2 regions of the Micromonospora sp. NPDC049900 genome follow, and region 2 is predicted to be linked to the other one. Evidence: riboswitches for the same ligand, from Rfam matches in the RefSeq annotation. Region 2 holds a riboswitch; the other holds the start of a gene.

The links. A riboswitch is a leader RNA that binds a small molecule or an ion and turns the genes downstream of it on or off. The one in region 2 is predicted to bind cyclic di-AMP.
Region 1: another riboswitch for cyclic di-AMP. It lies ahead of ACIBMZ_RS05390 (C39 family peptidase); the one in region 2 lies ahead of ACIBMZ_RS21725 (NlpC/P60 family protein).

Annotation. Positions count from the first base shown of each region.
Region 1 is NZ_JBITKM010000002.1:192,690-197,182, reverse strand. Features, by position in the region: gene ACIBMZ_RS05405 (acyltransferase family protein) at 1-1,122, shown strand, start outside; gene ACIBMZ_RS05400 (hypothetical protein) at 1,247-1,648, shown strand; gene ACIBMZ_RS05395 (hypothetical protein) at 1,824-2,576, shown strand; cyclic di-AMP (ydaO/yuaA leader) riboswitch at 2,880-3,021, shown strand; gene ACIBMZ_RS05390 (C39 family peptidase) at 3,241-4,104, shown strand; gene ACIBMZ_RS05385 (alpha/beta fold hydrolase) at 4,191-4,493, shown strand, end outside.
Region 2 is NZ_JBITKM010000010.1:140,131-144,623, forward strand. Features, by position in the region: gene ACIBMZ_RS21715 ((Fe-S)-binding protein) at 1-1,657, shown strand, start outside; gene ACIBMZ_RS21720 (NlpC/P60 family protein) at 1,911-2,924, shown strand; cyclic di-AMP (ydaO/yuaA leader) riboswitch at 3,105-3,241, shown strand; gene ACIBMZ_RS21725 (NlpC/P60 family protein) at 3,254-4,294, shown strand; gene dcd (dCTP deaminase) at 4,357-4,493, opposite strand, start outside.

The sequences.
Region 1 (4,493 bases), on a different contig from region 2:
CTGCTGGTCTTCGGTTTCCACGCCGGCACCATGCGCATCATCGCCGAGCCCGGCCACCAGGCGGTGGTCAGCGAGATCTTCACCCTGGGCCTGTCCGGGGTGCAGTTCTTCTTCATCCTCAGCGGCTTCGTGCTGGTCTGGTCGGCCCGGGTGGGCGACTCCCGCCGTCGGTTCTGGCGTCGACGGATCGCCAAGATCTATCCGAACCACCTGGTGATGTGGGCGCTGGCGATGCTCGCGGCGCTCTGGTTCGCCGACCCGATCAACCCGGTCGCCGCGCTGGAGAACCTGTTCCTGCTCCAGGCGTGGGACCCGCGACCGGGCTACTTCTACAGCGTCAACAACGTGAGCTGGTCGCTCTCCTGCGAGCTGTTCTTCTATCTCTGCCTGCCGCTGGCGTTGCCGCTGGTCCGCCGGGCCAGGCCGTGGATGCTGTGGACCGTGGTGATCGCCATGCCACTGCTCATCCTGGCGCTCTGGCCCGGCCAGTTGCTGGTGCCGGAGCAGAGCCGCTGGTGGTTCGCCCAGATCTTCCCGCTGGTGCGGTCGCTGGAGTTCTGGATGGGCGTGGCCGCCGCCGAGCTGATGCTGCGCGGTCGCTGGCGCGGCCCACGGCTGCCGCTGGCCACCGTGATCTTCGTCGCGACCTGGGTGGCGGCCTCGCAGTGGATCCGGGCCGAGCTGTGGGCGGCGCTGCTGTCCGTGGCGTACGTCCTGGTGATCGCGGCGGCGGCGGACGCCGACGTGCACGGCCGTCGGTCGCCGCTACGCTCTCGTTTGATGGTCTGGCTGGGCGAGGTCTCGTTCGCCTTCTATCTGGTGCACGTCTTCGTGATCATGACGATCCTGCGGCTCACCGGAGACTGGGGCACCGGCCTGCCCGGCTGGTGGGGAGTGCCGGCGGTGATCGGGTTCCTGCTGCTCACCCTGGCGATGGCCGCGTTGCTGCACCGCTACGTGGAGCAGCCGATGATGCGGCGGTTGGCCCCGAGCCGTACGGCCTCCGCCAGGCCGTCCGTGGACACCTCCGCCGGGGCCGACGGCCCGCCCGCCGGGCTGCCGAGGCAGCGCGTGCCGGAGGACGAGCCGCACACCACCGCACGCCACGACCCGTCTCGCTGAGTCCACCGTGGAGGCTGCTCGTCACCGCAGTGACCTGCTGTTTCGTGTGTCGCCGACGGCGCGTCGCCGACCCGACACGCCCGTGGTCGATGCGGTGGGAGGGTGCTGGCGGTAGCCTGACGACGTGCCTCCCGTCGCGCCCACCCGTCCCCTGTGGTGGCTGGCGCGCTGGGCGACCCGGCTACTGACCGGGTTCGCGGTCGCCGCCGCCTTCACCCTCGGCGCCTGGGCGACCTCCGCTCCGGGTGCCCCCGCCGGGCACCCCGCCGACGGGCTCGCCTCGGCCGCCCTCCTCGCGCAGGCGCCCCACACCGGCTGGCACGCCACGTCGCCCGGCGAGGTGATCACGCCGGACGCCACTGTGGCCGTCGACCACGCCGACCCGGCCGGCGTGCCCGGGCTGCTGTCCGAGGCCCGCCCGGAGGCGTACCGGCCCGCCGTGACGGCGGTGGCGGGTCCGGCGGCACCGCCCCCGACGGTGGTCCCACCGGGCGCCCACGGTGCTCGCGCCCCACCCGGCGCCTGACCACTCGCGTCCCGCTGCGGCGCGTCGACCGACTCCGCCGCAGCCCGTCCCGGTGTTCCCGGGACCACTGCCCCCGCGATGCGTCCCCACCGCCCCGCCCGGCCCGTGGCACCCGCCACCGGCGACCGGGTCCGGCGGCCCGCTGTCAGCGCACCACAGCCCACGAGGTCCCGCCATGGAGAAGACCGTCCTCTACCAGTTCCTGATCGAGGTGCCCCGGGCCGCCGCCATCTGGTCGGTGCTGCTCGTGCTCGCGCTGGGCGTGCTCACCGCCATGGTCGCCCGGCCCGAATCGACCGGCGACGACACCGGCCCGGTCGACGACCCCGCCGAGGCCGAGGCGGCCGACCTGCGCCGCTACGCCGGTGAGGTGGCCGTGGCCGCCGCCGGGGCCGCGCAGAACGCGGCACGGCGTCGGGAGGCGTGGCACACCGCTCAGACCGCCCTCGACCGGTCCTGGGCCTCCTACGACGAGGCGGAGAGCCGGGCCCGGCGGCTCGCCGGGGTCACCGCGCTACCCGCGCCCCGCACCCCGCGCACCGCCAGTGAGTACGCCGCCCGGGAGCGCTGGCTGCACCACGCCGCGATGAAGGCGCACTGGCGCGGTGACCTGTCGGCGCGGCAGCTCACCGACGTGCTGGCCCGTCGGGCCGGCTGGGACGCGCGACTGCACCAGGTCGACCAGGAGGTCGTCCTGGCCCGCGTCGTCCGGGACAACCACCGGGCCGCGTACCGGGCCGCCGCCGAGCGGGAACGGGCCGCCTGGCGGGAGGCCGAGTTGGCCGGCGAAGCGGCCCGGGTGCTCTCCGCCGAGGCGTACGCCGCCGCGCAGCGCCTGCGGCCGAATCCGCTCCCGGCGCCCGCCGTCACCACCGTCGCGCGTCCGGCGGCGGCGGTCCTGCGGTGGCGTCCGGCGCGCGTGGGATGAACCGTCGGCCGGATAGTCCGGCCGGATCGGGTGAGCCCGGTCACACCTTCCGCCGGAACGGACACCGGAGCCGGATCCGACCGAGACGGGACGCGAAGCCCGGAGACATTGTCTGCGGGTGGTCCCCTTGTCACCGCCCGTTGCGTCGATCGCCATCGGTCCCGTTGCGCGACATCGATGACCGAACGCCCGAAAATTATCGATCTGGATCATGTTTACGCAGGTCAGGGCGGGTTGGCAGGGCAGTGACCGACCAGTAGTGTCGGCCCGTCCGATGCGGTACCCGATCGCAGGAGGCGACGCCGCATCGACCCGCCTAATCGTGGTCTCACGAACCGGGGACCCACCGCACCACTGGGGTGAATCCGCGAGCCTCGGCTCACGGTAGGGCCGTCTTCCCGCCCGAACCCGTCAGCTAACCCGGTCGGCGGTGTCGGAAGGAGCTTTCCACTCGTGCAGCCCCTCGTCGTACCCCCCTTGTTCCTCCACGGCACCGCGGTGCCCGCGCTCGCCGGGCCGTCGGCCACGAGCTGACTGCGGCCACCGCCCCCGCCCGCTAGCCCGGGCGCAGCCCCTCGCACGGTCGTCCCCGTACTCGGGTGGTCCTCGACAGGTCCTGTCGAGCTGACCGCCGGAGCGGTTCGCCGTGCCTCCCTGAGCCCCCGTGGAGGACTCCGTGAAGCAGACCGTCACGCGCCAGCTACGTCGGCTGGCCACCGAACGCCCCTACCAGGTCGTCGCCGCCTCGGCGGCCGCGCTGGCGCTGGCCACCGCTGCCGGTGCCGTACTCGTCGACACCTCCGACGCCCCGGCCACCGCGCACACCACGACCGCCGTCGCCGAGTTGCGTGGCGACACCGCGGTCTCCCGCGCCGACACCCGGGTGGAGTCGACCCCGTCGACCTCGCCCAGCAGCGCGGCCCCGAGCAGCGCCGCCCCGTCGCCGTCGCCCTCGCCGAAGACCACCTCGGCGGCCCCCTCGCCGGTGGCCAGCAGTGCGAAGGCCGCACCGAAGCCGCCGGCCCGGAAGGTCCTGGACTACGACTTCCAGGCCCAGACCACCGGCTACTACTGCGGTCCGGCCGCGGTACGCAACGCGCTCAGCGCCGCCGGTGTCGACCGTGACCAGGACACCCTGGCCGCGCAGCTCGGCACCACGTACGCCGGCACCAACTCGGCCCTGGACACCACCCGGGTGCTCAACGCCACCGTCAAGGGCGAGCCGTACTCGACCACGATGCTGCGGGGCGGTTCGGCCACCCCGGCCCAGATGGACCAGCTCCAGGCCGACGTGGTGGAGGCGATCACCGACGGGCGCGGTGTCGTGGTGAACGTGGCCGGCAGTGCCACCGACACCGACGGCGGCTGGCACTCCTTCCCCGGTGGCCACTACGTCGCCGTGGTGGGCTACGAGGACGACGGTCGCCTGGTCAAGATCGCCGACTCGGCCGACGCCTCGTACTACTCGTACTGGATGACCACCATCGACCTCGCCCACTGGGCCGCGACCCGCGGCTACTCCTCCTGAGATGTAAGGAAGGGTCCCCTGCTATCGCCTGGTGCATAGCAGGGGACCCTTCCTTACATCCGGGTCCGGGGTGGCAGACTTCGCGCATGAGCGAGGAGTCGGGCGGCCGGGCGGTGCTGGTGCTGCTGCACGGGATGGGTGCCACCGGCGACGTGTGGCTGCCCTGGGCGCCGCTGCTGGAACAACGGTGGCCGGGCCGTTGGTCCGCCCCGGACCTGGCCGGTCACGGCGGCGCGTCGCCGCTGCCGGAGTACTCGTTCACCGCCCTCGCCGACCGGGTCGCGGAGAGCCTCGCCCCGGACGACCGGATCGTCGTACTGGGACACTCGCTCGGCGGGGTGGTCGGGCTGGCGCTGGCCGCCGCCGATCGGGGCGTGCCGGTCGACGCG
Region 2 (4,493 bases):
CGAGTACCCGACCTGGGCCACCCCGCTGAGTCACGCGGTCGGCTCGGTGTTGCCGGACTGGGAGTCCGGGGTCAGCATCGCCGCCCTGGTCAAGATCGCGATCTCGATGACCTGGCTCATCGTGATCTCGCTGAACGTGACCATGGGCGTCGCCTGGCACCGCTTCCTCGCCTTCCCGAACATCTACTTCAAACGCAAGCCGGGTGCGTCCGGCTCCGGCCTCGGGCCGCTGCGGCCGATGACGAGCGAGGGCAAGCCGCTCGACTTCGAGGAGGCCGATCCGGAGAAGGACCAGTTCGGCGTCGCGCACGTCGAGCAGTTCACCTGGAAGGGCCTGCTGGACTTCAGCACCTGCACGGAGTGCGGCCGGTGCCAGTCGCAGTGCCCGGCGTGGAACACCGGCAAGCCGCTGTCGCCGAAGCTGCTGGTGCTCAGCCTGCGTGACCACGCGTACGCCAAGGCGCCCTATCTGCTGGCCGGCGGCGGCAAGGACCTCACCGGCGAGGAGAAGGCCACCGCCGCGCAACTCGCCCACCTCGACGTGCTGGCGCTCGCCGAGGCGGAGAAGCCGCTGATCGGCGACGCCGAGGCGGGCGGCGTGATCGACCCGGACGTGCTCTGGTCGTGCACCACCTGCGGGGCCTGCGTCGAGCAGTGCCCGGTGGACATCGAGCACGTCGACCACATCGTCGACATGCGCCGCTACCAGGTGCTGATCGAGTCGAACTTCCCCTCCGAGGCCGGCGTGATGCTGCGCAACCTGGAGAACAAGGGCAACCCCTGGGGCGCGCCGCAGAACACCCGGGAGGACTGGACCAAGGGTCTCGATTTCGAGGTGCCCCGGGTCGGCGAGGTCGAGGACTTCGAGTACCTCTTCTGGGTCGGCTGCGCGGGCGCGTTCGAGGACCGGGCGAAGAAGACCACTCGGGCGGTCGCCACGCTGCTGAACGAGGCCGGTGTCTCGTTCGCCATCCTCGGTGAGGGCGAGACGTGCTCGGGCGACCCGGCCCGCCGGATCGGCAACGAGTTCGTCTTCCAGATGCTCGCCCAGCAGAACGTGGAGACGCTCAACGAGGCGTTCGAGGGCCGCGAGAAGGCAAAGCGGAAGATCGTCGCGACCTGTCCGCACTGCTTCAACACCCTGGGCAACGAGTACGGCCAGCTCGGCGGCGAGTTCGAGGTGGTGCACCACACCCAGTTGCTGGCGCACCTGGTCGCCACCGGCAAGCTGACCCCGGTGCAGCCGGTCGACGGCGGCGTCACCTACCACGACCCGTGCTACCTGGGCCGGCACAACCGGGTCTTCGCCCCGCCGCGCGAGGTGCTGGGCAGCGCCGTCGGTGCCGACAACAGCGTGGTCGAGATGCCGCGCAACAGCGAGCGCTCCTTCTGCTGTGGCGCCGGTGGCGCGCGCATGTGGATGGAGGAGCGGATCGGTAAGCGGATCAATGTGGATCGGGTCGAGGAGGCCATGTCCACCGGCGCGAAGACCGTCGCGGTCGGCTGTCCGTTCTGCTCGACGATGCTGAGTGACGGAGTCAACGGCAAGGGGGCGGGCGACCAGGTCGAGGTGGTCGACGTGGCCAGCGTGCTGCTGCGTTCGATCAAGCCCGAGCCGACCCGGGGCGCCGAGGAGGGCGAGCCGGTCGCCGGGTGACCAGCGAGAACGTCGGGGCGTGGTCGGCATCTGTACGGATGCCGACACGTCCTGATTTTTATATTGGCGGAGATGACTGTAACGAATTGGTCGACACCCTTTGTGTGCGGTCCGTCGCACAAAGGTGAATGAGCCGTTGGTCGCCTTGATTCCACCGCGCGCCTTCCCTAATGTGAGGCACCGACCGCCGTGGGTCGTCTGTCTCGCCCCCTACCGCTAGCGGGACGCCCGGTGGTCGGTCGCAAAGGAGTCGGTGCCGGTGGCAACCATGCCCCTCCATCGTCATGCGCCGGGACGCCCCACCCCCGCGCGCGGGCTGCGCAAGGCCGCTCGCCGCCTGGTCGTCCTGGTCGCCGCCGCCGCGGTCGGTGCCGGTCTGGTCGCCGCGCCCGCGTCCGCCGCGCCGTCGGTGGACGAGATCGAGCGCCAGATCGACAAGCAGTGGCAGCAGCTCGAACCCACTATCGAGCAGTTCAACAAGGTGCGCTCGGAGCTGCGGACCAACCGCGAGAAGGCCGACAAGCTGCAAAAGAAGATCGAGCCGCTGGCGCTGGAGACGGAGCTGGCGATGAACCGGGTCGCCGGTCTGGCCTCCCGGTACTACATCACCGGCCCCTCGCAGGAGATCGGCGCGGTGCTGCTCAACGCGAAGCCGGACAAGCTCGGTGAGCAGATGGCCCTCCTCGACCGGCTGGCCTGGGAGGAGCGCCGTCAGCTCGAGGGCGTCATGAAGATCCGGAAGAAGTACGACGACCAGAAGGCCGTACTCGACGCGCTGATCGTCGACCAGGAGGCCAAGCAGAAGCAGCTCGCGGCGAAGAAGAAGCAGATCGACGCCGAGATCAAGCGGCTGGAACGGTCCCTTCCGGTGACCACCGTCAAGACCACCAACTGCCCGACCATCAACGGTGTGGTCAGCGACGCGGCCCGGACGGCGATCCGGACCGCCTGCGCGCAGGTCGGCAAGCCGTACGTCTGGGGTGCCACCGGGCCGAACTCGTTCGACTGCTCGGGTCTCACCCAGTACGCGTACAAGGCGGCGGGTATCTACCTGACCCACTTCACGGGTGCCCAGTGGCGCGAGGGCAAGGCCATCTCCCGGGCTGACGCCCGCCCCGGTGACCTCGTGTTCTTCCGCAGCGACGTGAGCCACGTCGGGATCTATCTGGGGAACAACACGATGGTGCACGCGGCGCGTGCCGGTGTGCCGGTGAACGTCTCGCCGATCACGACGATGCCGGTCGCCGGCTTCCGTCGACCCGGCTGACGCCTGAGCGCGTACGCAGGAACGACGAAAGGCCCTCGGTCAAGCGACCGGGGGCCTTTCGTCGTTGTCGGATTAATGCACCGAGAGTGACGGTGTGGGTGTGTTGCGTATCGACGCCGATCGTCCCTACGCTGGTCAATCGTCGGCCCGCTGGCAGGACCGCCCACCCGGGGCGGTGACGGTCCGACACCGCCGAGTCGCTGTCCGAGCGAGCCGGGGACCCAGGTTCCCGGGGTGAGTCCGCGATCGTCGCGGTAGGGCGTCCCCTTCCCGCCCGAACCCGTCAGCTAACCCGGTAGGCGGTCTGGGAAGAAGGAGTACGCAGCCCGGTGGCACACCATGCCCCGCGGCCACCGTCGTACCGGCCGGCGAAGGCCGGCCCGACGACGGCTGCGCCGCGATTCCGCTGGTACCGCTGCACCACCGCACTCGCCGCACTCGCCGCGACCGCCGTTCTGCTGACCGGCGGCGCGACGGCGGCCCACGCCGACCCCACGGTCGACGACATCGAGCGCCAGATCGACGAGGACTGGAACCGGCTCGAAGCCGTCATCGAACGGCACAACGCGACCCGGCAGGACCTGGCCGGCACCCGCCGGGAGGCAGACGCGCTGACCGCCCGCATCGCCCCGCTCCAACAGCAGGTGGACGAGGCGACGAAGCGGGTCGGCGCGCTGGCCGCGCGCGCGTACCGGGGCGAGCCGGTCCGCGCCGTGAACACGCTGCTGGGCAGCCGGTCGCCGGGCGAGGTCGTCGCCCAGCTCGGCCTGCTCGACCGGTACGCCCGCTTCCAGCAGGAGGACGTACGCCAGGCGCGTGAGCTGCGGGACGAACTCGCCGCCACCCGAGCCGGACTGGACCGCACCATCGCCGAGCTGACCCGCACCGAGGCCGACCTGGCCGCGAAGCGGCGGCAGATCGACGCCGAGATCGAGCGGTTGCAGCGGTTGCGGCTGCGGGCGTACGACGACGGGGGCGGTGGTCCGCTGCGGCCGGCGCCCTGTCCGGCCACCTACCCGGGTGGCCCGGCCGGTGAGGCGGTCACCTTCGCCTGCGCCCAGATCGGCAAGCCGTACTCGTGGGGCGCCGAGGGGCCGCACGCGTACGACTGCTCGGGGTTGATGTTGGCCGCGTGGGCGCGGGCCGGGGTGGCGCTGCCGCACAACGCGGCGCGGCAGCGGCAGGTCACCGCCTCGGTCGGTCGCGGCGACCTGCGCCCAGGTGATCTGGTCTTCTACTACCGCGACCTGCACCACGTCGGCATGTACGTCGGCGGCGGGTGGGTGGTGCACGCCTCCCGGGCGGGCAAGCCGATCGCGATGAAGCGGATGGACAGCAGCCCGATCCACAGCTTCGGCCGACCCGGCTGAGTAGCCGGATGATCGCGGGCCCGCTCCACGGCGGCGCGGGCCCGCCGGTCGTCAGCGGGTCGTCAGCGGGTCGGCCAGGTACGCCAGTTCTGCCAGGCGCGGCTCGGCGTCGGGCCGCGCTGCCCCTGGTAGCGCGAGCCGTAGACGAGCGAGCCGTACGGGTGCTCGGCGGGCGAGGAGAGCCGGAAGATGCAGAGCT